2 regions of the Nonomuraea mesophila genome follow, and region 1 is predicted to be linked to the other one. Evidence: riboswitches for the same ligand, from Rfam matches in the RefSeq annotation. Region 1 holds a riboswitch; the other holds the start of a gene.

What was found. Region 1 has a riboswitch for glycine ahead of gcvP (aminomethyl-transferring glycine dehydrogenase). Riboswitches for the same ligand answer to the same signal wherever they lie in the genome.
Region 2: another riboswitch for glycine. It lies ahead of gcvT (glycine cleavage system aminomethyltransferase GcvT); the one in region 1 lies ahead of gcvP (aminomethyl-transferring glycine dehydrogenase).

The regions. Positions count from the first base shown of each region.
Region 1 covers NZ_SMLD01000078.1:8,119-23,033, reverse strand. The annotation lists gene E1295_RS26495 (double zinc ribbon and FHA domain-containing protein) at 1-173, shown strand, start outside; gene ftsR (transcriptional regulator FtsR) at 241-900, shown strand; gene E1295_RS26485 (bifunctional nuclease family protein) at 1,033-1,503, shown strand; gene E1295_RS26480 (MerR family transcriptional regulator) at 1,651-2,271, shown strand; glycine riboswitch at 2,330-2,428, shown strand; gene gcvP (aminomethyl-transferring glycine dehydrogenase) at 2,608-5,439, shown strand; gene E1295_RS26470 (tetratricopeptide repeat protein) at 5,533-6,330, shown strand; gene E1295_RS26465 (hypothetical protein) at 6,404-6,751, opposite strand; gene E1295_RS26460 (alpha/beta hydrolase family protein) at 6,833-7,522, shown strand; gene E1295_RS26455 (DUF5999 family protein) at 7,479-7,676, opposite strand; gene E1295_RS26450 (TetR/AcrR family transcriptional regulator C-terminal domain-containing protein) at 7,877-8,437, opposite strand; gene E1295_RS26445 (hypothetical protein) at 8,552-8,950, shown strand; gene E1295_RS26440 (RNA polymerase sigma factor) at 9,023-10,375, opposite strand; gene E1295_RS26435 (hypothetical protein) at 10,556-10,870, opposite strand; gene E1295_RS26430 (AMP-binding protein) at 10,914-12,059, opposite strand; gene E1295_RS26425 (o-succinylbenzoate synthase) at 12,162-13,055, shown strand; gene menD (2-succinyl-5-enolpyruvyl-6-hydroxy-3-cyclohexene-1-carboxylic-acid synthase) at 13,052-14,713, shown strand; gene E1295_RS26415 (5'-3' exonuclease) at 14,710-14,915, opposite strand, start outside.
Region 2 covers NZ_SMLD01000013.1:40,465-55,379, forward strand. The annotation lists gene E1295_RS07635 (glutamine synthetase family protein) at 1-1,007, shown strand, start outside; gene E1295_RS07640 (aldehyde dehydrogenase family protein) at 1,018-2,361, shown strand; gene E1295_RS07645 (3-oxoacyl-ACP reductase) at 2,381-3,145, shown strand; gene E1295_RS07650 (gamma-glutamyl-gamma-aminobutyrate hydrolase family protein) at 3,157-3,849, shown strand; glycine riboswitch at 3,903-4,000, shown strand; glycine riboswitch at 4,020-4,119, shown strand; gene gcvT (glycine cleavage system aminomethyltransferase GcvT) at 4,154-5,239, shown strand; gene gcvH (glycine cleavage system protein GcvH) at 5,236-5,625, shown strand; gene E1295_RS07665 (L-serine ammonia-lyase) at 5,698-7,074, shown strand; tRNA gene E1295_RS07670 (tRNA-Leu) at 7,137-7,219, opposite strand; gene bcp (thioredoxin-dependent thiol peroxidase) at 7,340-7,813, opposite strand; gene E1295_RS07680 (DUF3618 domain-containing protein) at 7,984-8,313, shown strand; gene E1295_RS07685 (amino acid deaminase/aldolase) at 8,342-9,535, opposite strand; gene E1295_RS07690 (DUF6286 domain-containing protein) at 9,734-10,333, shown strand; gene E1295_RS07695 (hypothetical protein) at 10,333-10,827, shown strand; gene E1295_RS07700 (sensor histidine kinase) at 11,065-12,234, shown strand; gene E1295_RS07705 (response regulator) at 12,248-12,898, shown strand; gene E1295_RS07710 (ABC transporter ATP-binding protein) at 13,016-13,762, shown strand; gene E1295_RS07715 (ABC transporter permease) at 13,764-14,915, shown strand, end outside.

The sequences.
Region 1 (14,915 bases):
TCGAGTTCTACCGCCACCGCGGCGGCCAGTTCTCCGTGCGCGACGTGGGCAGCCTCAACGGCACCTACGTCAACAGGGAGCGGATAGAGGAGGTTCCCCTGCACTCCGGTGACGAGGTGCAGATCGGCAAGTTCCGACTCGTCTTCCTGATGCGGGGCAGCTCCGGGGCATGAGGGGGCGAAGCGGGCGGCCGGCGTACGCCGTCTCGTGCGTGGCCATGCGGCAAGGGGAGGAGCGCGCATGACGTCACAGGCGGCACGCTCGCACATGAGCATCGGGGAGGTGCTCGCGCTGCTGCAGGGCGAGTTTCCCGATGTCACCATCTCCAAGATCCGGTTCTTGGAGGGGGAAGGGCTGATCGAGCCCGAGCGCAGCCCGTCCGGCTACCGTAAGTTCACGCACCTGCACGTGGAGCAGCTGCGTTTCATCCTCACCGAGCAGCGCGACCACTACCTGCCGCTGCGGGTGATCAAGGACAGGATGGCGGAGGGCTTCGGCCGTCCGCGAGCCGTCCAGGACACCGACAAGCAGGAGATCAGGCTCAGCAGGGCCGAGCTGATCGAGGCCGCGGGCATCGACGAGGAGACCCTCGACGAGCTGGAGGACTACGGCCTGCTCGCGCCGGTGGCCCGTCGCTACGACGAGGAGGCGCTCACGGTGGCGCGCACCGTCGGCGCGCTGGCCCGCTTCGGCCTGCGCGCCCGGCACCTGCGCGCGGTCAAGGCGGCGGCCGAGCGGGAGTGCGGCCTGGTGGAGCAGACCGTCGCGCCAATACTCAAGCGGCGCGCCCCCGGTGCCATCGGCGAGGCCGACGAGGTGGCCAGGGAGCTTTCCTCGCTCCTGCTCGACCTGCACGCATCCCTTGTGCGCACGGGCGTCCGGTCCGTCCTGGGGCGTTGAGACCGTAGCGAGCTGGGAGGCGGGGGCACATTCCAGGCCCGCCGGGTGTTACGTTGAATTGCAGAAGCCAGTCAGCAGAAGCAACGACCAAATAGCTGTGCCGGGACACCGGTCAGGAATACGGAGCAGCCCGTGTTGCAGATGGAGGTTGTGGGCGTTCGGGTCGAAATGCCCACAAATCAGCCGATCGTCTTGCTGAAGGAGGCACACGGGGAGCGGTTCCTTCCTATATGGATCGGCATGACGGAAGCCACGGCCATCGCCCTGGCCCAGGCAGAGGAGCCTCCGCCGCGGCCGCTCACCCACGACCTCTTCCGAGACGTGCTGAGCGCCCTGGGCGTAGGCCTGCGGGCGGTCAACATCGTCGCCCTGCGTGACGGCATCTTCTTCGCCGACCTGGTGTTCTCCAACGGCGTGGAGGTGAGCGCGCGGCCGTCCGACTCGATCGCGCTCGCCCTGCGCACGGGGGCGCGCATCTTCGCCAGCGAGGAGGTCGTCCAGGAGGCCGGGGTGATCATCCCGGACGACCAGGAGGACGAGGTGGAGAAGTTCAGGGAGTTTCTTGACACGATCACTCCCGAGGACTTCGGCCGGGCGGGGTAGGTATTTCAGTGCATTTACGCTTCACGACGCGCCGAGCCGGATCGTTGACTGAGCATGGTCGCGGTCCTACGGTGCAAGTGAAACCCGTGGCTGCGCTTCACATACCCCCAGATCAGGCCACGGGATGAGAGAAAGCCGGAGGTCCGCGTGGCGGTCAGCAGCGGCGAGGGAAAGACGGCCGGCCAGGAAGATCCGGTGCGGCGCGAGAGCGCGCGGCAGCGTGCCGGGGAGCAGGGCCTGCTCTTCGACGAACAGCCCGCGGCGCTGCCGGGCGACATCGGATACCGCGGGCCGACGGCGTGCTCGGCGGCCGGCATCACCTACCGGCAGCTCGACTACTGGGCGCGCACGGGCCTGGTCGAGCCCACGATAAGAGCCGCGCAGGGCTCCGGCTCCCAGCGTCTCTACAGCTTCCGCGACATCCTGGTCCTCAAGGTCGTCAAGCGGCTGCTCGACACCGGGGTGTCGCTGCAGCAGATCCGCACGGCCGTGCAACACCTGCGTGACCGCGGGGTGGCCGACCTCGCACAGATCACGCTCATGAGCGACGGCGTCAGCGTCTACGAGTGCACCTCGGCCGACGAGGTGATCGACCTGCTCCAGGGCGGCCAGGGCGTGTTCGGCATCGCGCTCGGGCGGGTCTGGCGCGAGGTCGAGGGCTCCCTCGCGGAGCTGCCGGGGGAACGCGCGGCGGCCGAGGACACCGTCCCGGCCGACCACCCCGCTGACGAACTCGCCCGGCGCCGCCGTGCCCGCCGCACCCGGTGAGCACGGCTCCTGACATCCGGACGAACCGGGCGTAGTAACCTGAGGACAGCAAGGCCGACGACCCCGTGCGGGAGAGTCCCCGGGCCCCTGGGCTCCGGGGCGCCGAAGGAGCAACCCTCCCCGGAATCTCTCAGGCATCCCGTACCGCTCGGGCGAGGCAACTCTGGAAAGCAGGCGCACCCGCCAGGCGCGCCTCACCGACGGTGCAAGCCCCACCGGGGGTGAAGCTCTCAGGTCGCGACCCCGCGCTTGTCCGGGGTCCGCGCTGACAGAGGGGGAGATCCGGCACACGCCCGCGCCCCGGCGCCGGTCTCCACAGCCTCGGGAGGCATCTCCATGACCGATCTGTCCGCTCCGCCGTTCTCGTCCCGGCACATCGGCCCCTCGGAGCCCGAACAGCAGCGCATGCTCGAGGCCGTGGGCTTCGAGTCCGTGGCCGACCTGGTCGCGGTCGCCGTGCCCGAGTCCATCAGGGCCAAGGACCGGCTCACGCTGCCCGCTCCCGCGGGCGAGGCCGAGGCCATCGCCGAGCTGCGCGCCCTGGCCGATCGCAACCAGGTGGTCACCTCGATGATCGGGCTGGGCTACCACGACACGGTCACGCCCGCCGTCATCCGCCGCAACCTGCTGGAGAACCCGGGCTGGTACACCGCCTACACCCCCTACCAGCCGGAGATCTCGCAGGGCCGCCTCGAGGCGCTGCTCAACTTCCAGACCGTCGTCTCCGACCTCACCGGCCTGCCCGTCTCCGGCGCCTCGCTGCTCGACGAGGCCACCGCCGCGGCCGAGGCCATGACGCTGGCCCGCAGGGCGGGCAGGTCGAAGAGCGCCGTGTTCGTGGTCGACGCCGACGCGCTGCCCCAGACCAAGGCCGTGCTCGCCACCAGGGCCGAGCCGCTCGGCATCACGCTCGTCGAGCACTCTCTCGACGGCGAGCTGCCCGAGTGCTTCGGCGTGCTCGTGCAGTACCCCGGCGCGTCCGGGCGGCTGCGCGACTTCCGCGACGTGGCCGCCGCCGCGCACGAGGCGGGCGCCCTCGTCGTGGCCGCCGCCGACCTGCTGGCGCTGACGCTCGTGGCCGCCCCCGGCGAGCTGGGCGCCGACATCGCCGTGGGCTCCTCCCAGCGTTTCGGGGTGCCCTTCGGGTTCGGCGGGCCGCACGCCGCCTACATGTCCGTACGCGAGGGCCTGCAGCGGCAGTTGCCCGGCCGCCTGGTCGGGGTGTCCGTCGACGCCGACGGCGACCCCGCCTACCGCCTGGCCCTGCAGACCCGCGAGCAGCACATCCGCCGCGAGAAGGCCACCAGCAACATCTGCACCGCGCAGGTCCTGCTGGCCGTCATCGCCGGCATGTACGCCGTCTACCACGGGCCCGAGAGGCTGCGCCGCATCGCCCACCGGGTGCACCGCCACGCCGCCGCCCTGGCGGAGGGGCTGCGCGGGCAGGGCCTGGAGGTCGTGCACGACGGCTTCTTCGACACCGTGCTCGTACGCGTGCCGGGCCGGGCCTCCGCCGTGGTCGCCGCCGCGGCCGAGCGGGGCGTCAACCTCTGGCAGGTGGACGCCGACCACGTCTCGGTCGCCTGCGACGAGAAGACCGGCGCCGCCGAGGTGGCCACGGTGCAGGCCGCGTTCGGCGTCTCCACCCCCTTCACCGACGTCGAGGGCACCGCGGACGCGCTGCCCTCCTCGCTGCTGCGCGAGTCCGGCTACCTGACCCACCCGGTCTTCCACAGCCACCGCTCCGAGACCGCGATGCTGCGCTACCTGCGCAGGCTGCAGGACAAGGACGTCGCGCTCGACCGGTCGATGATCCCGCTCGGCTCCTGCACGATGAAGCTCAACGCGACCACCGAGATGGAGCCGATCACCTGGCCGGAGTTCGCCGCCGTGCACCCCTACGCGCCCGCCGCCCAGGCCGAGGGCTACCTCGAGCTGATCGGCACGCTGGAGCGCTGGCTGGCCGAGGTGACCGGCTACGACGCCGTCTCCATCCAGCCCAACGCCGGCTCCCAGGGCGAGTTCGCCGGGCTGCTGGCCATCCGCGCCTACCACCGCGCGGGCGGTGAGAGCGAGCGGGACGTCTGCCTCATTCCCTCGTCGGCGCACGGCACCAACGCCGCCAGCGCCGTCATGGCCGGCATGAGGGTCGTGGTCGTGGCCTGCGACTCCGGCGGGAACGTCGACCTGGACGACCTCGATGTCAAGATCGCCAAGCACCGCGACGCGCTGGCCGCGATCATGGTGACGTACCCGTCCACGCACGGCGTCTACGAGGAGACCATCACCGAGATCTGCGCCAAGGTGCACGAGGCCGGTGGCCAGGTCTACGTCGACGGGGCCAACCTCAACGCGCTGGTCGGGCTGGCCAAGCCCGGGGAGTTCGGGGCCGACGTGTCCCACCTCAACCTGCACAAGACGTTCTGCATCCCGCACGGCGGCGGCGGGCCCGGCGTCGGCCCGGTCGCGGTCCGCGGCCACCTGGCCCCCTACCTGCCCGGCCACCCGCTGCGCGACGGTTCGCCGGTGGGGCCCGTCTCCGCGGCCCCCTACGGGTCGGCGGGGATCCTGCCGATCTCGTGGGCGTACATCAGGATGATGGGCTCCGACGGGCTCACGGCGGCCACCGAGCAGGCCATCCTGTCGGCCAACTACCTCGCCAAGCGGCTGGCCCCCCACTACCCGGTGCTCTACACCGGGCGCGGCGGGCTGGTGGCCCACGAGTGCATCGTCGACCTGCGCCAGATCACCAAGGAGACGGGCGTCACCGTCGACGACGTGGCCAAGCGCCTCATCGACTACGGTTTCCACGCGCCCACCATGTCGTTCCCCGTGGCCGGGACGCTCATGATCGAGCCGACCGAGAGCGAGGACCTCGGCGAGCTCGACCGGTTCGCCGACGCGATGATCGCCATCCGGGGCGAGATCGCGAAGGTGGCGTCCGGCGACTACGACAAGACGGACAACCCTCTGCGTAACGCGCCGCACACCGCGGAGTCGGTCAGCGCCGACGAGTGGCGGCACCCCTACTCGCGGACCGAGGCCGCCTACCCGCTGCCGTCGCTGCGCGACGGCAAGTACTGGGTGCCGGTGCGCCGCATCGACCAGGCCTACGGCGACCGCAACCTGGTGTGCTCGTGCCCCCCGCTGGAGGCCTACGAGGACTAGTCACCGGGTGGGCCAGACCTTCGGCGTCAACCCGGCAGACATGATCGCCGGAAGTCGTTAGGCTCGGGGCGACCGTCGCCAGAAGGAGCTCTCTTGACGTCCTCAGAGCTGGAGACCCCGCCTCTCGACACCGCCCGGCGCCTGGCCGAACGCGGTGACCTCGACGGCGCCGCCGCCATCCTGCGCGAGCTCGCCGCCGACCCCGACGAGCCCGACCGGGCGCAGGCCGCCGTCGGGCTGGCCGTGGTGCTGGAGGAGCGCGGCGACGTCGAGGCCGCCAGGGCGGCCGCGAGGACCGCGCTGGCGACCGGCCACCCCGAATACGCCTCCCAGGCCGCCTGCCACCTGGCCCAGGGGTTCGAGCGGGAGGGGCGGGCCGAGCAGGCCAGGGCCGCCTGGCAGGCCGTGCTGGGGGTGGGCGCGGCGGCGTACGTCCCGCTGGCCCACCTCGCGCTGGCCCGGCTGGCCGTGCGGGCGCACGACCTGGAGGAGGCCGAGCGGGAGCTGCAGGCCGCGATGGCGGCCGGCGACGGCGAGGTCGCCGCCCACGCCGCGCAGGAGCTGGCCGACCTGCTGATGGAGCACGGGGAGCCCGGCGCCGCGGCTGAGCTGCTCCTGGACGCCCTGGAGGCCGTGCCCGAGGCCGAGGCGCCGGGGCTGCGGGTCCGGCTCGGCATCGCGCATCTGGAGCTGGCCTGCGCGGAGTTCGCGGAGACCGTGGAGAGCGGCGCGGACGCGCAGACGAGCGCGCTGGCCATCGAGCTGCTCGCGCGCACCCTGCCGTTGCGCGGGCGCGACGACGACGCGGGGCGGGTCTGGTCGTACGGACTGGAGCACGCCGACGAGACCCTGGCCGCGGAGGTCAGGCTCCGCTACCAGCGCGACACCTGACGGGGCCCGCGGCCGCTGCGACGGCCGGGCCGTGGGACGGCGGAGGCGCTCCCGTTCCCTCCACCGGCGCAGGTCAGCCGCGGCGCATGATGGCCGCCGCGGCGGCCACGTTGATGGCGACGATGGCCAGCCATGTGATGAGCAGCCCCACCAGGCCGGCGTTGGCCGACGCGATGGCCGTCAGCGGGATGCCCATGGCCATCGAGCCCAGCGCCACCGGGATCATCGACCCGCCCGGCGTGGACTTCTTGCGCGGTGGGGCCCCGTTACGGTCGAGCTCGGCGCGTACGCGGGCGGCGATGGTGTCGTCGAGACGCTGGGCGAACGAGTCGACGAGCGCCTCCTCGTAGTCAGGCCCGAGGTCGCGACGGGCGTCGAGCGTGGCCTGCAGATCTTCCCTGAGGGGACGCTGGTCCGGCATATGGTCATCATCCATCCTCGATGCGGTGCCGTCATCCGGCCTGAGGGCTAGCGGGCCCTCCTCCCCAGGTACGGTGCTGGCATGGAGGTGACGACCCCGCGCGGGCCCGCGTACGTGGAGATCGACGAGGTGCCGGACGCGCGGCTGCTGCTGGTGCTGACCCACGGGTCGGCCGGGGGAGTGGACGCTCCCGACCTGCTGGCCGTGCGCGAGGCCGCCATGGGCGTGGGCGCCAGTGTGGCGCGGGTGACGCAGGCGTTCAGGGCGGCGGGGGCGCGGGCGCCGGGTTCGCCGGACAGGCAGGACGAGGCGTGGGAGATCGTGCTGTCCGAGCTGCGCTCGCGTCTGCCGGGGCTGCCGCTCGTGCAGGGCGGCCGGAGCAACGGGGCGCGGGTGGCGTGCCGCACGGCGAGGGCGGTCGGCGCGGCGGCGGTGGTGGCGCTGGCCTTTCCGCTGCATCCGCCGGGGAGACCCGAGCGATCGCGGGCCGGCGAGCTACGCGGCGCCGGGGTGGACGTGCTGGTCGTGAACGGTGATCGTGACCCCTTCGGGGTGCCGGACGCCGCGGATGCCGCGCGCCTGGTGGTGTTGCCGGGGGAGGGCCACGACCTGAAAAAGGACCCCGCCCGGGTGGGCGAGGTCGTGGCGGAGTGGATCACCCGCTACGGCGGGCCGCCACGGCAGGGCAGCCCTGGGCGCCCGCGTGGGGGTGCCGCCCGCGTGGGGATCAGGCCGCGCCCACCAGCGGATCGGGCCGGTGAGGCGCGATGACGGTGCCGCTGGGCAGCAGCTCGCCGGTGTCCTCGAACAGGACGACGCCGTTGCAGAGCAGGCTCCACCCCTGCTCGGGGTGGCAGGCGAGGGTGCGTGCCGCCTCGCGGTCAGGCGCCTCGGCATCCGGACAGGCCGGGTCGTGCGGGCACATCGGCGTGCCTCCGATATCTCGTGGGATGCTCCCGTTCTGGAGGGGCGGGAGCCGGCTCGGGTTGTTGTCCTGGCAAGTGTGCGACTGTGTCACACGTTCCGACATAGCCCATTCGGGCTGTTACAGGAGGGTCCCTGGTGCGTGTGACCTTCGACACAGCGTGCCTTATGCAGGATAACCGGCCAAGCACGACACGCGCATCACGTTTGCAATCCCTTGAGGAGAGCGTCGAGCCCGCGCTCGAAGTCGATATCGGCTCTTTCGTCCCGTCTGACCCATTCATCGACGTCAGGGTCGGCCCAGCCTGATTGCTGCACCTCGACGGCGACGCTGCCGAAGACGAAGGCCCGGAGCGTGCGCACGGCCTCGGCGGCGTCCGGCAGCCCCCCGTCGGCGAGCTGCTCGACCTGCTCCTTGACGGCGAGCGCGGTGGCGCCCTTGGGCGGCTTGGTGAGGGCCAGGGCCAGCACGCCGGGATGCTCCCGCAGTGCCTCCCTGCTCGCCCTGCACCAGGCCCTGGCCGTCTCCTGCCAGGTCGGGTGCTGCTCGACCTGGACGGCGGTGACGTGTTCGGCCAGCGCGTCCATCAGCGCCTCCTTGCCCCGGGGCAGGTGGTGATAGATGGCCATCGCCTCCACCTGCAGGGCGTCGCCCAGCCGGCGCATGGTGAGCCGGCGCAGGCCCTGGCCGTCGGCGATGTGGAGCGCGGCCTCGATGATGCGCTCGCGGGAGAGGGGCACGGGTGGTCGCTTGGCGGGCATGGAGATCATCTTACTATGTAAAGGAGCTTGCTCCGGGCCGATTTCCGCACGTGTCGCGCGACGGCGTACCCTGAACGTCGACACGATTGACCACAGCGTGAAGGGGCCGAGTCGATGGCGTTTTTCCGTCCGCGGGTGAGCCGGGAGGCCGAGGTTCGCTTCCACGCGGACCAGGAGATCTCCAGGAGCTACCCCGAGCTGATCGAGAAGGCCCGTGAGGCCGAGCGGACGCTGCGCGTGCTGCAGGCCGCGGAGGCCGACGAGATCGAGCTACTGGCTGCGGGCCAGGCCCTCGACCGGGCGCTGACCGACGCGCTGCGTGCCGCCGAGGCGGGGCAGCGGGCCACGTTCGGGGTGAAGGCCTACGACGACCGGATCGCGCGCCGCAAGGCCAAGGCGACGCCCGAAGGGGCGATGTGGACGGACGAGGTCGAGCGCCTGCGCACGCTGCGCGAGCACAACCGCATGTGGAACATCCCGGGGGTGCCGCGCCCGGTGCCCGCCACCGCCTGACATCCGGCGGCTCCAGGAGCGTCTTAGAGAAGAAAAGAGCCCCGGCACACACGATGTGCCGGGGCTCTTCCGTCAGCTGGCCCAGTCGAGCAGCGGGCGGGTGTTGCTCGGGTGGCGCAGCTTGGACAGCGACTCCTTCTCCAGCTGGCGGATGCGCTCCCGGGTCAGCCCCAGGTGCTTGCCGATCTCGTCCAGCGTGTGCGGCTTGCCGTCCACCAGGCCGAAACGCAGTGCCATGATCTTCGACTCGCGCGGTGAGAGGTTGTCGAGCACGCCGCGCAGCTGGTCGCCCAGCAGCTGGCGGTCGACGATCTCCGATGCCTCGGGGGAGTCGACGTCCTCGATGAGGTCGCCGATCGTGGTCTCGCCGTCCTCGCCGATCGTCGCGTTCAGCGAGATCGGCTGGCGGCTGGTGCGCAGCAGCTCCTCGATCTGGTCCGGGGTCTTGTCCAGCTCGGCCGCCAGCTCCTCGGGGGTCGGCTCGCGTCCCAGGCGCTGGTGCATGTCACGCTCGATGCGCGACAGCTTGGACAACATCTCCAGCACGTGCACCGGCAGCCGGATCGTACGCGCGGAGTCGGCGAAGCCGCGCTGGATGGCCTGCCTGATCCACCACATGGCGTACGTCGAGAACTTGAATCCCTTGGTGTAGTCGAACTTCTCCACCGCCCGGATGAGCCCGAGGTTGCCCTCCTGGACCACGTCGAGCAGCGACATGCCGCGGTCGGTGTACTTCTTGGCCACCGACACGACCAGGCGCAGGTTGGCCTCCAGCATGTGGTCCTTGGCCTGCTTGCCGTCCTCGACGACCATGAGCAGGTCCTCCCGCTGGTCGGGCGGCAGGTCGGTCTGCGTCTCGAGCTTGTACTCGGCGTACAGTCCGGCCTCGATCCGCCTGGCCAGCTCGACCTCCTGCGCCGCGGTGAGCAGCGTGCGGCGGCCGATGGACTTCAGGTAGGTGTGCACCGAGTCGCCCATGACGGACTGGGTGTCGTCCAGGTCGTTGGCGTCGCCGTCGTCCTCGGCGCTCAGGTGGAGCTCTTCCGGTACGTCCTCCTCGTGCTCCGGCTTGGGCTCCGCCGGGACGGCGGCCCGCGCGTCGGCGGGGGAGGCGGTTTTTGCCTCGGCCGCCTTGCGGCCGGTAGTCTTTGCGCGCGAAGGCTTCTTGGGGGTCTCTGTCTTCTTCTGGGCGCTCTGCTGCCCGGTCTTCCTGGGGGTGGCGGTGCTGAGAGACGGCTCGTTCTCGGCGGCCAGGCTCACGCCGGCCTCTGACAGCTCCCGCAATATCGTGCGGCCCTCAGAGGGGCTGATGCCGGCTCTGCCGAACGCGTCCCGCAGTTCCGCCAGAGATAGGTGACCCTGGGTTCGCCCTCGTTCGAGCAGCTGGTCGAGAGACGCTGGGGTCGCCAAGGCGGTTCTGGGCATGAGGACACCTCCTCCGTACGGAGTCGAAGCGATCAGGCAGGTTGTGGTGGGGCGGCTTCGTGTCCGCACGGCGCACCAGTATCAATAACGCCAATCGCCGCCATTTGTTCCCCGTGCGGACGAATGTCATGAAAAAGGGGTGGATCGCCCCTTTCGGCGGACCACCCCTCGGCTCGTTCGCTAGTCGCCCACCTCGATCGAGACCTCGGGCATCGGCATGGGGTCGGCGTCCTCCATGCGGTCGCCGGTCCAGTATTCGATGACCCGGCGGGGGTCCGGGTTGACCTCGCGGGAGACGACGACGTCGTCGCCGGTGGGGCCGGGCGTCGAGGCCTCCGGCCGGCCGGACGGCGACGCCTGCTCCACCACGGCCCGGGTCTCCTCGCCCCTCTGCTCCAGCTTGCCCGCCGAGGCGGCCGCCGCGATTGAGGCGCCTCCGACCACGATCACGCCGACGACGGCCGCGGATGCCCACATCTTGCGGGTCTGGTCCATGAAGGCTCCCTCCCTTTCCCCGGTTTGACGCAGCCGCAACTCATCAGGTTCCTGCCCTCAACCGCACAAGGTCGGTCTTTCCGTTCGGCAACAGCGGCAGCCGGAGTTCCAGGCGTAGTTCGCGCGGGGCGGCGTAGGGAGGAAGCCTATCGCGGCAGTATGCCGTTAATTGTGCAAGCGTGGGAGGTGTGTCGGGGTTGACGGGGACGACGACGGCCGTGACCCGCTCACCCCACTCCGGGTCGGGCGTGCCGAACACGGCGGCGTCGGCCACCTCGGGGTGCGTGCACAGCACGGCGGTCACGGCGCCGGCCACGACCTTCTCGCCGCCGGTGTTGATGACGTCGTCGGCGCGGCCCAGCACGCGCAGCCGGCCCCCGGTCAGTTCGCCGAGGTCGGAGGTGACGAACCAGCCGTCCTCGAGCGGGGCGGGCCCGCCGAAGCGGTAGCCGGAGAAGAGCACGGGCCCGGCGATCCTGATCCGGCCGTCCTCGCCTACTTTGAGATCTACATCGTAAAGGGGCTGGCCGTCGTACACGCAGCCGCCGCACGTCTCACTCATCCCGTACGTCGTCACCAGCCGCGCCCCGAGCGCCGCGGCCCGCTCCAGCAGGTCCGGCCGGGCCGCGGCGCCGCCGAGCAGGATCGTGCGGAAGACCGACAGGTCGGCCCCCAGCTCCACCAGGCGATGCAACTGGGTGGGCACCAGGGAGACGTGGTCGGCGCCCGAGGCGAGGACCGCGTGCGGGTCGAACGACGGATGGATGATCGGCTCGCTGCCGGACAGCAGGGAGCGTACGAGCACCTGCAGCCCCGACACGTGCGAGACCGGCAGGCAGCACAACCAGCGCTCGCCCTTGGAGGCCTCGACGCGGCGCAGTGAGGCGGTCGCCGAGCTGCCCAGGGCCGCGGCCGAGAGCAGCACGCCCTTGGGCGCGCCGGTGCTGCCGCTGGTGGCGATGACGACCGCGACGTCACCGGGAACGCCTTCGCCGCCGCTCTGCAGGGCCCCGTTGACGTGGGTGGGGCGCAGCGCGGCCAGCGGCGCCTCGGAATGGCCGGGCGGCAGGGGGAGCACGGCGGGGCCGTCGCCCTCGAGCGCGTCGCGGATCGCCGCGAACAGGGCGGGTCCTGGAGGCTGCACAATGGCATGAAGCGGACGGTCCGGATGCGACGGGTTCCTCCACATGCTCGTAAGGTTAGTGGCGACAGGTCGGACAGATGTGCAGGGAGGGTCGTGACGCGTTCTCCCGCGGCGCCCGAGGTCAGTGCCCATGTCTTCCGCATCCCGATGCGCACGCGTTTTCGCGGGCAGACCGTCAGGGAAGGGGTGCTGCTGCGCGGTCCGGCCGGATGGGGCGAGTTCTCCCCGTTCCCCGAATACGGCCCGCGCGAGTGCGCCCGCTGGCTGGCCTGCGCCCGCGAGGCGGCCTTCGAGGGCTGGCCCGAGCCGGTGCGCGACAGCGTTCCCGTGAACACGACGGTGCCGGCCGTCGATCCCGTGCGCGCCCACGACATGGTGCGCCGCTCCGGCTGCGGCACGGCGAAGGTCAAGGTGGCCGAGCGGGGCCAGACGTTCGACGACGACGTGGCGAGGGTCGAGGCCGTGCGCGACGCGCTCGGGCCGTCGGGCCGGCTGCGGGTCGACGTCAACGGCGCGTGGGAGGTCGATGAGGCCGTGCGCCGGCTCAACCGCCTCGACCGGTTCGACCTGGAATACGCCGAGCAGCCGTGCGCCACCCTCGAGGAGCTGGCGGCGGTGCGGCGGGCGTGCGACGTGCCGATCGCGGCCGACGAGTCGATCCGCAGGGCCGAGGATCCGCTGCGGGTCAGGGCGGCCGGGGCGGCCGACATCGCGGTGGTCAAGGTGCAGCCGCTGGGCGGGGTGCGCGCGGCGTTGCGGGTGGTGGAGGCGTGCGGGCTGCCCGCGGTGGTCTCCAGCGCGGTCGAGACGTCGGTGGGGCTGGCCGCGGGGCTGGCGCTGGCCGCGGCGCTGCCGTCCCTGCCGTACGCGTGCGGGCTCGGCACGATGTCGCTGCTGTCGGGCGACGTCGTGGACGACTCGCTGGTGCCGGTGGACGGGCGGCTGGCCGTACGGCGCCCGACAGTGAATTATCAGCATTTGTCGGCGTATGAAATCGAATCTCCCCAGTGGCTGGGCCGGATGCAGGAGGCGTCACGTTGAACCCCGCTACCGCGCTGGCCACGGTGCTGGTCGACGAGCTGGTGCGCTGCGGCCTGACCGATGTCGTGCTGGCCCCCGGCTCCCGCTCCGCGCCCCTGGCGCTGGCGCTGTACGCCGAGTCCCGGGTGCGCCTGCACGTGCGCATCGACGAACGGTCCGCGTCCTATCTGGCGCTGGGGCTGGCCAGGCGCTCCGAGCGGCCGGTGGCGCTGATCTGCTCGTCCGGCACGGCCGTGGCCAACTTCCACCCGGCCGTGATCGAGGCGAGCGAGGCGGGCCTGCCGCTGCTGGTGCTCACCGCCGACCGCCCGCCCGAGCTGCGCGGCACCGGCGCCAACCAGACGATCGACCAGATCAAGCTGTACGGCGACGCCACCCGCTGGTTCGCCGAGGTCGGCGTGCCGGAGGAGCGGCCGGGGCAGGTCGCCTACTGGCGGTCGCTGGCCTGCCGCGCCTACCAGCGGGCGTCCGGCCCGGCCGCACCGGGGCCCGTGCACCTCAACCTGGCCTTCAGGGAGCCGCTGATCCCCGACGGCGACACCACGTGGTGCGAGCCGCTCGGCGGCGGCGTCAACGGCCCCTGGGTGCGGGCCAGGGTCGCGCCCCCGCCGGTCGCCCTGCATCTCCCGCCGACCAGGCGCGGCGTGCTCGTGGTCGGCGACGGCGCCGCCAACGTGCGCCGTTACGTCGCCGCGGCCGGCATGGCGGGCTGGCCGGTGCTGTCGGAGCCGAACGGCGGCGGCCGCTACGGCGACCACGCCGTCTCCACCTACCACTACCTGCTGGACACGCCCGAGTTCGCCGACGCGCACCTGCCCGACGTGGTGGTCACGCTGGGCCGCCCCGGGCTGTCACGGCCGCTGCTGTCGTGGCTGCAGCGCGCGGGAGAGCACATCGTGGTGGCGCCCGACCTCGACCGCTGGCCCGACCCCACCAGGTCGGCCACGCAGGTGGCGCAGGCCGTGGAGATCCCGGTGGCCTCCGGCGACGACACGTGGCTGCACTCCTGGCGTCAGGCCGACCAGGCGGCGAGGACGGCGCTCGACGCGGTGCTCGACGTGTCCGGCACGAGCGAGCCGCGCCTGGCCAGGGACCTGGTCGACGCGCTGCCCAACGGAGCCCTGCTGTTCTGCGGGTCCTCGATGCCGATCCGTGACCTGGACCAGGCGATGCGGCCGCGGCGCGGCATCCGGCTGATGGCCAACAGGGGCGCCTCCGGCATCGACGGCCTGGTGTCGACGGCCATGGGGGCGGCGCTGGCGCACAACGGCCCGGCGTATGCGCTGATGGGCGACCTGTCGTTCCTGCACGATCAGAACGGGCTGATCCTCGGGCCCCGTGAGCCCAGGCCCGACCTGTGTCTCGTGGTCGTCAACAACGACGGCGGCGGCATCTTCTCGCTGCTGCCCCAGGCGGCGGTCCGCGACCCGTTCGAGCGGGTGTTCGGCACGCCGCACGGGGTGGACCTCGGCTATGTGGCGGCCGCGACGGGGACGCCGTACACGCTGGTGGAGGAGATCACCGAGCTGCCCAAGGCGCTGCGCGGCGAGGGGCCGCGCGTGGTCGAGGTGCGCACCGACCGCGAGGAGAACGTGCTCGTGCACGCCCGCCTGCGCGACGCCGCGCAGGAGGCCGTCCGCGCCCTGCCGCAGGACTAGCCGCCCAGGGCGTCGAGCAACCGGTTGAGCGGCGTGTCGAGGCCGTGGCGGTCGGCCAGGCGCACGAGCGCGTCGGGGTCGCGCGGCTTGGCCGGCAGGGTCAGGTCGGCGGCGGGCAGCGGCGCGTCGGAGGCCACCTCGACGACGGCGGGGGCGGCGCGCAGGTAGTCGCGGGCCGCGGTCAGGCGGGTGCGGCTGCCGG
Region 2 (14,915 bases), on a different contig from region 1:
CGCCCTCCCCGCGCCAGATCCTGCGCAGGCAGCTCGCCCGGCTCGCGGAGCGGGGGCTGGCCGCGTACGTCGGCACCGAGCTGGAGTTCTGCGTCTACGAGGACACCTACGAGCAGGCGTGGCAGCGCGGCTACCGCGACATGTCGCCCGCCAACCTCTACAACGTCGACTACTCGCTGCTGGGCACCGCCCGCATCGAGCCCCTCCTGCGGCGGATCAGGCGCGACATGGAGGGCGCGGGGCTCTACGTCGAGTCCGCCAAGGGCGAGTGCAACCTGGGCCAGCACGAGATCGCCTTCCGCTACGCCGAGGCGCTGCGGACCTGCGACAACCACGCCATCTACAAGAACGGCGCCAAGGAGATCGCCGCCCAGGAGGGCAAGTCGATCACCTTCATGGCCAAGCCGAACGAGCGTGAGGGCAACTCCTGCCACGTCCACATCTCGCTCAGGAGCCCCGACGGCGACCCCGTGATGGCCGGGCCGGGTCCGTACGGGCTCTCGGAGCTCGGCGCCCGGTTCATTGCCGGCCAGCAGGCCTGCCTGCGCGAGCTCACCCTTCTGTACGCCCCCAACATCAACTCCTACAAACGTTTCATGCCGGGCAGCTTCGCCCCCACGGCGATCAAGTGGGGCGTCGACAACCGCACCTGCGCGCTCAGGCTCGTCGGCCACGGGCCGTCGCTGCGGATCGAGAACCGGGTGCCGGGCGGCGACGTCAACCCCTACCTCGCGGTGGCGGGGCTGGTGGCGGCCGGGCTGCACGGCATCGACAACGAGCTCCCGCTGGAGGACGCGTTCGAGGGCAACGCCTACGACTCGGGCGCGGAGACCGTGCCGCACACGCTGCGTGACGCGCTGCCCCTGTTCGAGGGGTCGAAGCTGGCGCGCGAGGCGTTCGGCGAGGACGTCGTCGAGCACTACGCGAACAACGCGCGCGTGGAGCTGGCGGCGTTCGACGCGGCGGTGACGGACTGGGAGATGTTCCGTGGTTTCGAGCGAATGTGACGGGTGACCGATGAAGATCGTCAATCCGGCGACGGAGGACGTCGTCGCCGACGTCGAACTCGCCGACGCGGCCGAGGTGGACCGGGCGGTGGAGCGTGCCAGGACGGCGTACGCCGCCTGGCGGCAGGTCGCTCCGGGCGACCGGGCGCGGCTGCTGAGGAGGTTCGCCGACCTGGTGGACGAGCACGGCGAGGAACTGGCGCGGCTGGAGCTGGCCAACGCCGGGCATCCGATCGCCAACGCCCGCTGGGAGGCGGGCGCCGTACGCGACGTGCTGCACTTCTACGCCGGGGCGCCCGAGCGCGACCACGGCAAGCAGATCCCGGTGCCCGGCGGCGTGGACGTCACCTTCCAGGAGCCGCTGGGCGTGGTGGGCGTCATCGTGCCGTGGAACTTCCCGATGTTGATCATGTCGTGGGGGGTGGCCCCCGCGCTGGCGGCCGGTAACACGGTGATCGTCAAGCCGGCCGAGTGGACCCCGCTGACCGCGCTGAGGCTGGCCGAGCTGGCCCTGGCGGCGGGCCTCCCCGAGGGGGTGCTCCAGGTGCTGCCCGGAGCGGGAGAGGTCGCGGGCGCCCGGCTGGTGGAGCATCCCGGCGTGGCCAAGATCGTGTTCACCGGTTCGACGGAGGTGGGCAAGGAGATCGCGGCCAAGGCGGCGGCCCAGGTCAAGCGGGTCACGCTGGAGCTAGGCGGCAAATCCGCAAATATCGTCTTTTCGGATGCCGATCTCGACAAAGCAGCGCAAGCCGCCCCTTACGCCGTGTTCGACAACGCGGGGCAGGACTGCTGCGCCAGGTCCCGGCTGCTCGTCCAGGCAAACGTGTACGACGCCTTCATGGAGCGCCTCACCGAGGCCGTACGCGGCGTCGTCGTCGGCGACCCCCTCGACGAGCGCACCGAGATGGGCCCGCTGATCAGCGCCGAGCAGCTCGACCGCGTACGCGGCTTCGTCCAGGGCACCCCCTACCTCCAGGGGTCCTGCCCGGCCGGCAAGGGTTACTGGTTCCCGCCGACCGTGCTCACCCCGGACGTCACCGACCGGGCGTTCACCGAGGAGATCTTCGGGCCGGTCGTGTCGGTGGCGCCCTTCGAGGACGAGGCGGACGCCGTACGCATCGCCAACGACACCCCGTACGGGCTGAGCGGCTCCATCTGGACCCGCGACGTCGGGCGCGCGCTCCGCGTGTCCAGGGCGGTCGAGGCGGGCGCGTTGTCGGTGAACTCCAACGCGGCGGTCCGCCACTGGACCCCGTTCGGCGGTTTCAAGCAGTCGGGGCTGGGCCGCGAGCTCGGGCCGGACGCCCTGGCGGCGTTCACGGAGACCAAGAACGTCTTCATCTCCTGGGAGTGAGGTAGAAAGCGACGTGCACATGAAGCGGTTGCAGGACCGGGTGGCGGTGGTCACGGGCGCAGGCGGCGGCATCGGGCTGGCCACCGCGCGCAGGTTCGCCGACGAGGGCGCGAAGGTGGTCTGCGCCGACCTGGACGAGGAGGCGGGCGTCAAGGCCGCGAACGAGGTCGGCGGCCTGTTCGTACGGGCCGACGTGGCCGACGAGGACGACGTCGTCCGGATGTTCCGTACGACGTTCGACACCTACGGCAGCGTGGACATCGCCTTCAACAACGCCGGCATCTCGCCGCCCGACGACGACTCGATCCTGGATACCGGCATCGACGCCTGGCGCCGCGTCCAGGACGTGAACCTGACCAGCGTCTACCTGTGCTGCAAGCACGCCATCCCCTACATGCGGCGCCAGGGCAAGGGCTCGATCATCAACACCGCGTCGTTCGTGGCGGTCATGGGCTCGGCGACCTCGCAGATCTCCTACACGGCCTCCAAGGGCGGGGTGCTGGCGATGTCGCGCGAGCTGGGCGTGCAGTTCGCCAGGGAGGGCATCCGGGTGAACGCGCTGTGCCCCGGCCCGGTGAACACGCCGCTGCTGCGGGAGCTGTTCGCGAAGGACCCGGAACGGGCGCAGCGGCGGCTGGTGCACGTCCCGCTCGGGCGCTTCGCGGAGGCGTCGGAGATCGCGGCCGCGGTGGCGTTCCTGGCCAGCGACGACGCCTCGTTCATCACGGGCAGCGAGTTCCTGGTGGACGGCGGCATCTCCGGCGCCTACGTCACGCCGCTCTAGGAGGGTTCATCGTGCGACGTCCCGTCATCGGGGTCACCTGTTACGTGGAGCCGGCGACGTTCACGGTCTGGGAGAACGTGCCGGTCGCGCTGCTGCCGTACATGTACGTGGAGCAGGTCGTCCGGGCGGGCGGGCAGCCGGTCGTGCTGCCGCCCGCCGGGGAGGCCGCGCAGGTGGTGGGCCGGCTGGACGGGCTGGTGCTGGCCGGGGGCGGCGACATCGATCCGGCGAGGTACGGGGAGACGCCGGAGGAACGTACCGGCTATATCCGCAGATTTCGTGACCAGGCCGAGTTCGCCCTGCTGACCGCGGCCCTCGACGCCGAGCTGCCCTTCCTCGGCATCTGCCGGGGCCTCCAGGTGCTCAACGTCGCCCTCGGCGGCAGCCTCCACCAGCACCTGCCCGACGTGGTGGGCCACACGGAGCACTCCCCCGCGCCCGGCCGTTTCGGTCACCTGCCCATCACCACCGTCCCCGGCACCCGCCTGGCCAAGGCGCTGGGCACGGCGCCCGTGACGGTGCCGCACTACCACCACCAGGCCGTCGACCGCCTGGCCCCGGGCCTCACCGTGACCGCGACGGCCGCCGACGGCACCGTCGAGGGCGTGGAGCTGGACTCGGGGCCGTTCACCGTGGCGGCGCAGTGGCATCCGGAGGCGGCCGAGGACCACGCTCTCTTCGAAGCCCTGGTCGCGGCCTGCTGAGGGGCGAACGCGACAAGACCCCCAAATCACTACTAGGCTGGCTGGACACACCAGCAAACCGTGCGGGAGAGCACCCTGACAGCCGGTCAGGGTCCCTGAAGGAGCAAGCCCTCCCCGCGAACCTCTCAAGGCAAAGGACCGCACGGCTGACCGGGAGCCCGTCTCCTCGGAAGGTGACCTCTGGAAAGCAGGCCCACAGGGTCTCGCCGAAGGTGAAAGTCCGGCAAAACTCGGGCGAAGCTCTCAGGCATCGATGACAGAGGGGGAGGATGCTGGCATCCAATCCTGTCCTGAGGTGCGATAAATGTCCCGACCTACTCCGCTACGAGACGTGCACGAAAGCCTCGGCGCGACGCTGACCGACTTCGCGGGGTGGCTCATGCCGCTCCGGTACGGAAGCGAGTCCGCGGAGCACAGGGCCGTCCGCGAGGCCGCCGGACTGTTCGACCTCTCGCACATGGGCGAGATCTTCGTGACCGGGCCGCAGGCCGCACAGGCGCTGGACTACGCGCTGATCGGCAACCTGTCGGCCGTGACGCCGGGACGCGCCCGCTACACCATGATCGTCAACGAGCGGGGCGGGGTGCTGGACGACCTCATCGTCTACCGGCTCGCCGACGAGGAGTTCATGGTCGTCGCGAACGCCTCGAACGCCGAGAAGGTCGCGGACGAGCTGGAGAGCCGTTGCAAGGCGTTCGACGCCGTGGTCGACGACCGTTCCCAGCAGTACGCGCTGATCGCCGTCCAGGGACCCCGTTCCCAGGAGATCCTCGCCACACTCACCGACGCCGACCTGACCGGGCTCAAGTACTACGCGGGCCTGCCTGGACAGGTCGACGGGCGTCAGGCGCTCGTCGCCCGTACCGGCTACACCGGCGAGGACGGCTTCGAGCTGTTCGTGGCCGTTCAGGACGCGGTGCCGCTCTGGCACGCGCTCATGGCCGCGGGCGAGCCGTACGGGCTCAAGCCCGCCGGCCTGTCCAGCCGCGACACGCTCCGGCTCGAAGCGGGCATGCCGCTGTACGGCAACGAACTGAGCGCCGAGCTGACTCCGTTCGACGCGGGGCTGGGCAGGGTGGTGAAATTCGACAAGCCGGGAGACTTCGTCGGCCGGTCGGCGCTGGAGGCGGTCAAGGACGACCCGCCGCGGCGCCGGCTCGTCGGTCTGGTCGCCCGGGGCCGCCGGGTGCCGCGCCACGGCTACCCGGTCACCAAGGACGGCGCCGTCGTCGGCGAGGTCACCAGCGGTGCGCCCTCCCAGACCCTGGGCAAGCCCATCGCGCTGGCCTACGTGGACACCGGAGCCGACTCAGGCCTGGCTGTGGACATCCGGGGCAGCCATGAACCCATGGACCTGGTCGAGCTGCCCTTTTACAGGAGGAACAAGTGAGCAACATCCCTGACGACCTGAGCTACACCAAGGAACACGAGTGGGTTTCCGGGGTCGAGGACGGCCTGACCGTGACCGTCGGCATCACGGCCTACGCCGCCGACGCCCTTGGTGACGTCGTCTTCGTGCAGCTCCCGGAGGTCGGTTCGATCTCGGAGCCGGGCGACTCCGTCGGCGAGGTCGAGTCGACCAAGTCGGTCAGCGAGATCTACACACCCGTCGGCGGCGAGATCGTCGAGGTCAACCAGGCCCTCGTGGACGACCCGAGCCTGGCCAACAGCGACCCGTACGGCGAGGGCTGGATGTTCCGGGTGCGCATGGAGGGCGACCCTGACGAGCTGCTGTCCGCCGAGGAGTACGCCGCGCTCACCTCGGGCGAGTCCTGACCCTGCCAGGTCTCATCGGCTGACGCCGGGGCCCGCGGCCGGGCCCCGGCACTCATGAAGGGCGCATCATCAATGGCGATCAGCGTCTTCGACCTCTTCAAGATCGGTATCGGCCCGTCGAGCTCCCACACGGGAGGCCCGATGGCCGCCGCACACAAGTTCGCCCGCGGGCTGCACCAGGACGGCCTGCTGGCGCGCGTGGCCCGCGTCGAGGCCATCCTCTACGGCTCGCTCGGCCTGACCGGCAAGGGCCACGGCAGCGACAAGGCGGTCCTGCTCGGCCTGTCCGGGGAGAAGCCCGAGCTGGTCGACGTCGACACCATCGACGGCCGCCTGGCCGAGATGCGCGAGTCGGGCACCGTCCGGCTGTACGGCAGCCACGAGATCCCCTTCGTCGTCGGCCAGGACCTCGTCTTCGAACGCAAGATCACGCTGCCCGAGCACCCGAACGGCATGCGCTTCACCGCCTACGACGCGGCGGGCGAGCGGCTCAGGGAGAAGGTCTACTTCTCGGTCGGCGGCGGCTTCGTCGTGGACGAGAAGGCCACCGGCGCCGACCGCATCAAGCCGGACGACACCGTCGTGCCCTATCCCTTCACGACCGGCGAGGAACTGCTCAAACACTGCACGAACACCGGCCTGTCCATGTCCGCGATCATGCTGGAGAACGAGAAGGCGTTCGGGCGCACCGAGGAGGAGGTCCGCGCCGAACTGCTGCGCCTGTGGCAGGTCATGTCGGAGTGCGTGCGCCGCGGCATCTCCAAGGAGGGCGTCCTGCCCGGCGGGCTCAAGGTCAAGCGCCGCGCCAACCAGTTGCACCGCCGCCTGCAGTCGGAGCCGGCCGAGAAGGACCCGCTGCAGGCCATGGACTGGGTGACGTTGTTCGCGCTGGCGGTCAACGAGGAGAACGCCGCGGGCGGCCGCATCGTCACCGCCCCCACCAACGGCGCCGCCGGCATCATCCCGGCGGTCCTGACGTACTACACCCGCTTCGTCCCCCACGCGGACGAGGACGGCGTGGTGCGTTTCCTGCTCACGGCCGGCGCGATCGGCGTGCTGTTCAAGGAGAACGCCTCGATCTCGGGCGCCGAGGTGGGCTGTCAGGGCGAGGTCGGCTCCGCCTGCTCCATGGCCTCGGCGGGCCTCACGGAGGCGCTCGGCGGCACGCCGGAGCAGGTCGAGAACGCCGCCGAGATCGGCATCGAGCACAACCTGGGGCTGACCTGCGACCCGATCGGCGGGCTCGTGCAGATCCCGTGCATCGAGCGGAACGCGGTCGCCTCGAACAAGGCCATCACCGCGGCCAGGATCGCCCTGCGCGGCGACGGCCGCCATTTCGTGGCGCTGGACAAGGCGATCAAGACCATGCGCGACACCGGCCGCGACATGCTCGACAAGTACAAGGAGACCTCACGCGGCGGCCTGGCCGTCAACGTGATCGAGTGCTGACGTGGTGCTGACTCGCGTCAGGAAAATGCCCGGCCTATTCCAAAGGCCGGGCGCTCGAATTGTGCGGGCGGGGGGATTCGAACCCCCACGGTGTCACCACCAACAAGACCTAAACCTGCCGCGTATGCCATTTCGCCACGCCCGCGCAGTCCCCGCCGAAAGCGGGCTCGTGACAGTTTAGCGCTCTGGGTGGCGGCGAGGCGCATCCGCTGATGACCCCGGCTCAGAAGGGCACGGCCTTTTTCACCGGGGCCCGCCGACCGGCTCAGGCCAGGCCCAGCTTCTTCTTCAGCGAGGCCACGTGCCCGGTCGCCTTCACGTTGTAGAGGGCCTGCTCGACCTTGCCGTCACCGTCGATGACGAACGTCGAGCGGATGACCCCCACGATCTCCCTGCCGTAGGACTTCTTCGGACCGTAGGCGGCGTACGCCTTGTGGACCACGAGGTCGGGGTCGGACAGCAGCGGGAACGTCAGGGCGTCACGCTCGACAAACTTGGCCAGCTTTTCCGGTTTGTCCTTCGACACGCCGAGGACCACGAAACCTTCGGCGGTCAACTGGCTGAGGTTGTCACGGAAATCGCAGGCCTGCTTGGTGCAGCCGGGTGTCATCGCGGCGGGGTAGAAATAGAGGATCACCCGCTTGCCGCGGTGGTCACCGAGGGAAACGGTGGTTCCGTCGGCGGCGGGCAGCGTGAACTCGGGCGCGGCGTCGCCTGGCGCGAGCTTGGTCTCTGTCATGGGCCCTCCTCAGTGCTTGCCGCAAACCTACCGGCTTCCCGCGAAGCTACCGGCCCGGCCGCCGTGCCGTACGGCCCGCCGACCTGACAGACTGATCACGACCACTACGGACGGAGCCCGCACGGCACACGAAGCGGGCGCGGCCACACGTACGGTCGAGAGGAGACGCCATGGCTGACACCGATCCCGACGAACTGGAGCGGCGGATCGCGCGGACACGCGCCGAGTTGGCGCAGACGGTCGACGCCATTGCCGACCGGGTGAGCCCCAAGCGGGTCGCCGAGCGCACGGTGACCGACGTCAAGGGCAGGGCCGGCCAGTTCGTGGCGTCCGTGGGCGACGCGCTCGGGGTGGCGCCGCGGCCGGTCGCCTACGACGACGACCCCGAGCGGTTGTGGGAGGACGAGCGGCCCGACCTGGGTCCCGTCCTGATCGGGGTCGGGGCGGTGCTGATCGTCGGGGCGGCCATCGTGCTCTGGCGCCGCCGCAGGCGCGGCTGAGGCCGGCGCGCGCCGCCTCCTGCGGTGATCACAGGAAGGTCTTGCCCTCGCCTCTGTACGTCGGCGCCGACCCGGCCAGGGTGTCGCCGTCCACGAGGTGGAGCGTGTCGAAGCGCTCGCACAGCTCGCCCGCCTTGGCGTGCCTGAACCACACGCGGTCGCCGATCCGCAGGTCCTCGGCGGCCTGGCCGAGCAGCGGCGTCTGCACCTCGCCCGCGCCCTCGTCCGGTGAGTAGCGCAGCCCGGCCGGCAGGTACGGCTGCGGCAGCCGGCTGCTGCCGGGCTCGCCCGAGGCCGGATAGCCGCCCCCGAGCACGGTCGCGATGTCCGGGGCCGGGCGGCGTACGACCGGCAGGGCGAAGAGCGCGGCCGGACGGCCGGTGAAACCGCGGTAGAAGTCGAACAACCTCGGATGGAAGAGGCCCGATCCGGCCGCCACCTCCGTGACGGCCTTCTCGCGTACGGTGCGCTCGACACAGCCGGTGCCGCCGCCGTTGACGAACTCGAGGTCGGTGACCCGGCGGACGGCGTTCACGACGCGGCCGCGCCGGACGATGAGCTCGCGGGCGGAGCGGGCCTGCATGAGCCTGATGGCGCGGGCGAGGAGGGCGTTGCCGGGAGGGTCGTCGCCGACTCCGGCGATCTGGGCCTCGTACGCCAGCAGTCCGGTCAGGCGCAGCCCGGGGCGTTTGGCGACAGCGGCGGCGAGGTCGGCGGCGTCCTCGGGCTCGCGGATCGGGGAACGGAGAGCTCCCGCCCGAAATTTCCCACCGAACGCGACATATCCAGCGTCGATGTCGATGCAGATCCGCAGCTCGGCCCGCCGGCGCGCCCCCGCCACGGCTGCCTCGATGAAGTCGAGATGTGCGAGCGAGTCGACGGTCACGGTGACGCGGCCAGCCGCGACCGCGTCACCGGCCAACGCGGCGAGCGCGTGGCGGTCGGCCGTCGGATAGGCGACCAGGACGTCGTCGAAGCCGTGCCCGGCCAGCCACAGCGCCTCGGGCAGCGTGAACGCCATGACACCCGCGAAGCCGTCCATCGCCAGGATGCGTTCGAGCAGCGGCCGGCTGCGCACCGACTTGCTCGCCACCCGGATCGGCTTGCCCGCCGCCCGGCGTACGAGCTCGGCCGCGTTGGCCCGCATGGCCGCCAGGTCGAGGATCGCGAACGGAGGCTCGATCGCCGCGGTGGCGCGATCATAGCGCTGGCGGGCATCCATACCAGCAGCGTAACGGCTGGTCGGCGACGAACCCAGGGGCCGGGCGCGCGGACCCGGCACATCCGCCCGCACCGGCACGGATGGTGACAGCCGCGACCGGGCTTACCCCGGCGAGCCCTGCTCCCCGTAATGATCGGGCAAATCGGCGGCGAGGGTGCGGTACAGGGCATGCGGCCCCCCTGTACGTGTGTCCCTGTGATGACCACGCTTCAGCAGATACTGCCCGGCGCCGCCGCCACCCCACGGCTCACCGGACTGCGCAGGGCGAACAAGGCGCTCAGACCGGCACGGACCGTTCCGGGGGCCGTCGTGGCGATCGTGCTGACCACCGTGATGGGCCTGACCGCGGCGGAGCTGGTGTCGGGGCTGCTCGGCACGCCGCTCGGCTGGGTGCCGGTGAACGAGGTGGTCGAGCTGGCGGGCAGAACCGCGTGGCCGAAGGTGTCCACCGCCGCCCTCGTCGTGGCGGGCATCGGCGTGCTGATGGTGCTGCTGGCCGTCGTGCCGGGCAGGTCCAGGCTGGTCGCGGTGGAGACGTCGGACCCGCTGATCGTCATCGGCATCACCCGCTCGGGCCTGCGCCGTACGCTGGCCGCCGCGGCCCAGCAGGTGGCCGGCGTGGAAAAGGCCCGGGTACGCCTGCGCCTGCGCACCATCGAGGTCACCGTCGTGACGGACGCGGAGAGCACCGGCGCAATGCTCAGGCAGGTCGGCACCGCGGTGGGCGACCGGCTGGCGGGTGTGGGCACGCTGGGCACGGGCGAGGTCGTCGTCCGGCTGCGCAGGAAGGCGCTGTGATGCGGCAGTACGCCGGCAACCGGATCGGGCTGGCCGTCGTGGGCACCGTGCTGGCGGGGCTGGGGACGTACGCGTGGTTGCGCGGCGAGGGCCGCCTGTCCGGCCTGCCCGCCAAGGGCAGGGTGGTGCCGGCGCAGTTGCACCGGACGCTCGCGGAGGAGCCGTGGAGCCTGTGGCTGCTGGCCTTCGCCCTGGTCCTCCTGTCGCTGGTCTCGCTGCGCTGGCTGCTGCTCTGCCTGGGCTGGGGCCGGCGCGGCACGCCCAACGGCACGGGCACCGCCATGTTGTTCGTCGGGCTGAAGAACGTGGAGGGCCTGGGGAAGGCGAGGGTGCGGGTCGGTGACGACGGCCTGCGGCTCAGCGTGACCTGCCCGTCGGAGACGGACATGGGCGCGGTGGTGGGCAAACTCGACCAGGACATCGTGGGGCGCATCCGGCGCGAGATCCGTGACGACGAGATGAGCACCGTGGTCAGCCTGCACGTCCGCCGTTAGGAGCGGGGCGTGCCTACTGGGTCGCGCGGCGTTTCCTCACCGCCGCGCGACCCGGGCATCATGATCATGATTCACACGATCTCCCTTTACTCACCCACAAGGGGCGCTCCCGATCACCCATGATGCCCGGTCGCGCGTAAGCCGAGCGTAAGCGCCTGTGACGTCAGACCTGGGTCGTACTCGCACTTCACCCTTCAGGCTGACCAGGACCCAACTATAGGTAATTATCGTGAGGATGTGTTCGGGAGCGTACAGGCGTGGTCGAGGCGCCACGAGAAGGTGGCCGCCGTCCTGCGGGTGGCGCCGCTCGCCGCGCTGTGCCTGCTGACGTCGATACTGTACGCGAACCGCGACACCCCGGACGGCGGCGTCGACCCCGGCGTGATCTGGTACGTGGGCGTCTCCGTGGCACTGCTCGTGCCGCTCGCGTGGCGCGACAGGCCACGCCTGTCCTTCGCCGTCGTCGCCCTCGTCAGCTTCGGCCAGTGGCTGGCGGACCTCGGCCCGGTGCCCGCCAACGTGGCGGTGCTGATCGCCCTCTGGGGCGTGGCCTACCGGTGCACGTGGCAATGGGCGCTGGCGGCGCTGCTCGTGGCCGAGTTGGGGGTGCTGCTGCTGCTGGTCGACTGGATGGCGCCCACGTTCGGCATGTTCTCCACCGGCTCGATCCTCGTGGTGACGATCTGGCTGACCGGCCTGTACGCCAGGACGCGCAGGCACTATCTCGAAGGCCTGGAGGAGCGCGCAGAACGGGCCGAACGCGAGCGCGACCAGCAGGCCAGGATGGCGGCCGCCGCCGAGCGCGCCAGGATCGCCAGGGAACTGCACGACGTCGTGGCCCACAACGTCAGCGTGATGGTGGTGCAGGCCGACGGCGCGGGCTACGCCCTCGACCACGATCCCGAGCAGGCCCGCCAGGCCGTCACGACCATCTCGAGAACCGGCAGGGTCGCGCTCGCCGAGATGCGCAGGCTCGTCGGGGTCCTGCGTGAGAACGAGAACCCGGACACCGACTACACCCCGCAGCCCGGCCTGGACCAGCTGGAGAAGATGGTGCGCGAATCGGCCGTGCCCACCCGGTTGCGCGTCGAAGGTGCCCCCACCGACCTGCCCGAGGGCCAGCAACTCGCGGTGTACCGCATCGTGCAGGAGGCGCTGACGAACGCCCTCAAGCACGGCGGCCCCGGCGTCCGGGCGGACGTCGAGATCGACTTCACCGGCCCCGACGTGCTCGTACGGGTGACCGACGACGGCCGGGGCGCGGCGGCGCCCAGGAGCGCCGGCGGGCACGGCCTGATCGGCATGCGCGAGCGCGTCGGCATGTACGGCGGCGACGTCTCGGCCGGCCCTCTGCGGGGCGGCGGCTTCGAGGTGCTGGCCCGGTTGCCCATGGCGGAAGCGGCGTAGAGGAGGCTGCCGGGTGATACGCGTGATGCTCGTCGACGACCAGGAGTTGCTGCGGGCCGGGTTCAGGATGGTGCTGAACGCCCAGCCCGACATCGAGGTCGTGGCCGAGGCCTGCGACGGGGTCACCGCGTTGGAGGTCCTCGATACCGCCGAGGTCGACGTCGTGCTCATGGACGTGCGGATGCCCCGCATGGACGGCGTCGAGGCCACCCGCCTCATCGATGGGGCGAAGGTGCTGATCCTCACCACGTTCGACCTCGACGAGTACGTGTTCGCGGCGGTCAAGGCGGGCGCGGCCGGGTTCCTGCTGAAGGACGTGCCCCCCGCCGACCTGGTCAACGCCATCAGGCTCGTGCACGCGGGCGACGCCGCGATGTCGCCGCGCACGTTGCGGCGGATGCTGGAGACGTTCGCCGCGCAGCTCCCTGACGAGGAGCCGGCGGCGGCGGAGGACCTGACGCCGCGCGAGCGCGAGGTGCTGCTCATGGTGGCGCGTGGCCTGTCCAACGGGGAGATCGCGGCCCGGCTGGCGGTCGCGGAGGCGACGGTGAAGACCCACCTGGGCCGGGTGCTGGCCAAGCTGGGCCTGCGCGACCGGGTGCAGGTGGTGGTGTACGCGTACGAGGCCGGGCTGGTCGTGCCGTCCCATCGGCCGAAAGGCTGACCGGGGTCGTCCGCGGGCGCACCTGAAGTCCCTCCTCAGGGCCCATGGATCGCGAAAACTCCACACCTAGCGTGGGTCGGGTCCGAAACCCGCCCCCGCCAGGGAGAAGGAGTGCTGGTGACTCTCACGGAACGCCGAACCGCGCCCGCCGTCGTGGCCACGGATCTGACCAAGGTGTACGGCCAGGGCGACGCCCGGGTGCACGCCCTGCGCGCGGTGAACGTGGCCTTCGCCACCGGGGCGTTCACCGCCATCATGGGCCCGTCCGGCTCGGGCAAGTCCACGCTGATGCACTGCCTGGCCGGTCTCGACACGGCCACGTCGGGCACGGTGCACCTCGGCGACGTGGAGCTGACCGGGCTGTCCGACCGGCGGCTCACCCTGCTGCGCCGCGAGCGGATCGGGTTCGTCTTCCAGGCGTTCAACCTGCTGCCCACGCTGACCGCCGAGCAGAACATCCGCCTGCCCCTGGAGATCGCCGCCCGCCAGGCCGATCAGGCGCTGTTCGACCGGGTCGTCGCGACCGTCGGGCTGACGGACCGGCTCTCCCACCGGCCGACCGAGCTGTCCGGCGGCCAGCAGCAGCGCGTGGCCGTGGCCAGGGCGCTCATCAGCAAGCCGCAGGTGATCTTCGCCGACGAGCCGACCGGCAACCTGGACTCCCGCAGCGGCGCCGAGGTCCTGTCGTTCCTGCGCGTGTCGGTGCGCGAGCTGGGCCAGACCATCGTCATGGTCACGCACGACCCGGTCGCGGCGTCGTACGCCGACCGCGTGGTGTTCCTGCGCGACGGCGAGCTGGTCACCGAGCTCGCCACGCCGACGCCGCAGAGCGTGCTGGACACGCTCGTGAAGCTGGAGGCGTGAGGTGCTGAGGACCGCTCTGGCCGGGCTGCGCGCCCACACCTTCCGGCTGCTGCTCACCTCGCTGGCGATCATGCTGGGCGTGGGGTTCATCGCGGGCACGTTCGTGCTGAACGACACCGTACAGGCGGGTTTCGCCCAGCGGGTCACCGCCGACGCGGGCAAGGTGGACGTCGCCGTCCTGCCCAAGGGCGCCGACGCCGTGCTGTCCGAGCGGGTGCTGGAGCGCATCCGCGCCCTGGACGGCGTGACGGAGGCGCAGGGCCTCGTACGCGGCGCCGCGCCGCTGATCGGCAAGGACGGCAAGACCGTCGGGAACCTCCCCACCACGGCCGTCTCGATCGTCACCGGCCCGCTCGACCGCGCCGACATCGTCGCCGGCACCGGACCGGGCACCGACGACCGGGCCGCCGTGCTCGACGACAACACCGCCAAGGCGCAGGGCTTCCGGCTCGGCGACACCATCACCGTGCTCGACGCCGGCAAGGCCGAGCACCGGTTCAGGCTCGTCGGTCTCCTCGACACCGGCGTCGACCAGGAGCTCTCGTTCACCGGCGCGGTCGGCTTCACCACGGCCACCGCGAAGCGCATGACGGACCTCGAGGGGTACCGCGAGATCGACGTCGCCGGCACCGCCCCAGGACTGAAGCAGGCCGTCGCGGCGGCCCTCGGCGAGGCGTACACCGTCAAGACCGGCGACGAGCTGGCCTCCGACCTGGCGAGCGCGGCCGGGGTGGAGACGCGGATGTTCACGCTCGGCCTGCTGCTGTTCGGCGTCGTGGCCATGATGGTGGCCGCCCTGGTCATCTACAACACCTTCACCATCCTCGTCGCCCAGCGCACCAGGGAGATGGCGCTGCTGCGGTGCATCGGCGCCACGCGAGGGCAGGTGTTCGGCTCGATCCTGCTGGAGTCGGCCGTCGTGGGCGTGCTCGCCTCGGCGCTCGGCCTGCTGCTCGGGTACGGCCTGGCCAGGCTCGCGCTGGCGGTGCTCGGCGCGGTCGACGCCCCGCTGCCCACCGACGCCGGCGCCACGCTCTCCCCCGTCACGATCGCCACCGGGATGGCCGTGGGCCTGGTGGTCACGGTGTGCGCGGCCCTGCTGCCCGCCAGGTCCGCCACCCGCGTCCCGCCGGTCGCCGCGCTGCGCACCCAG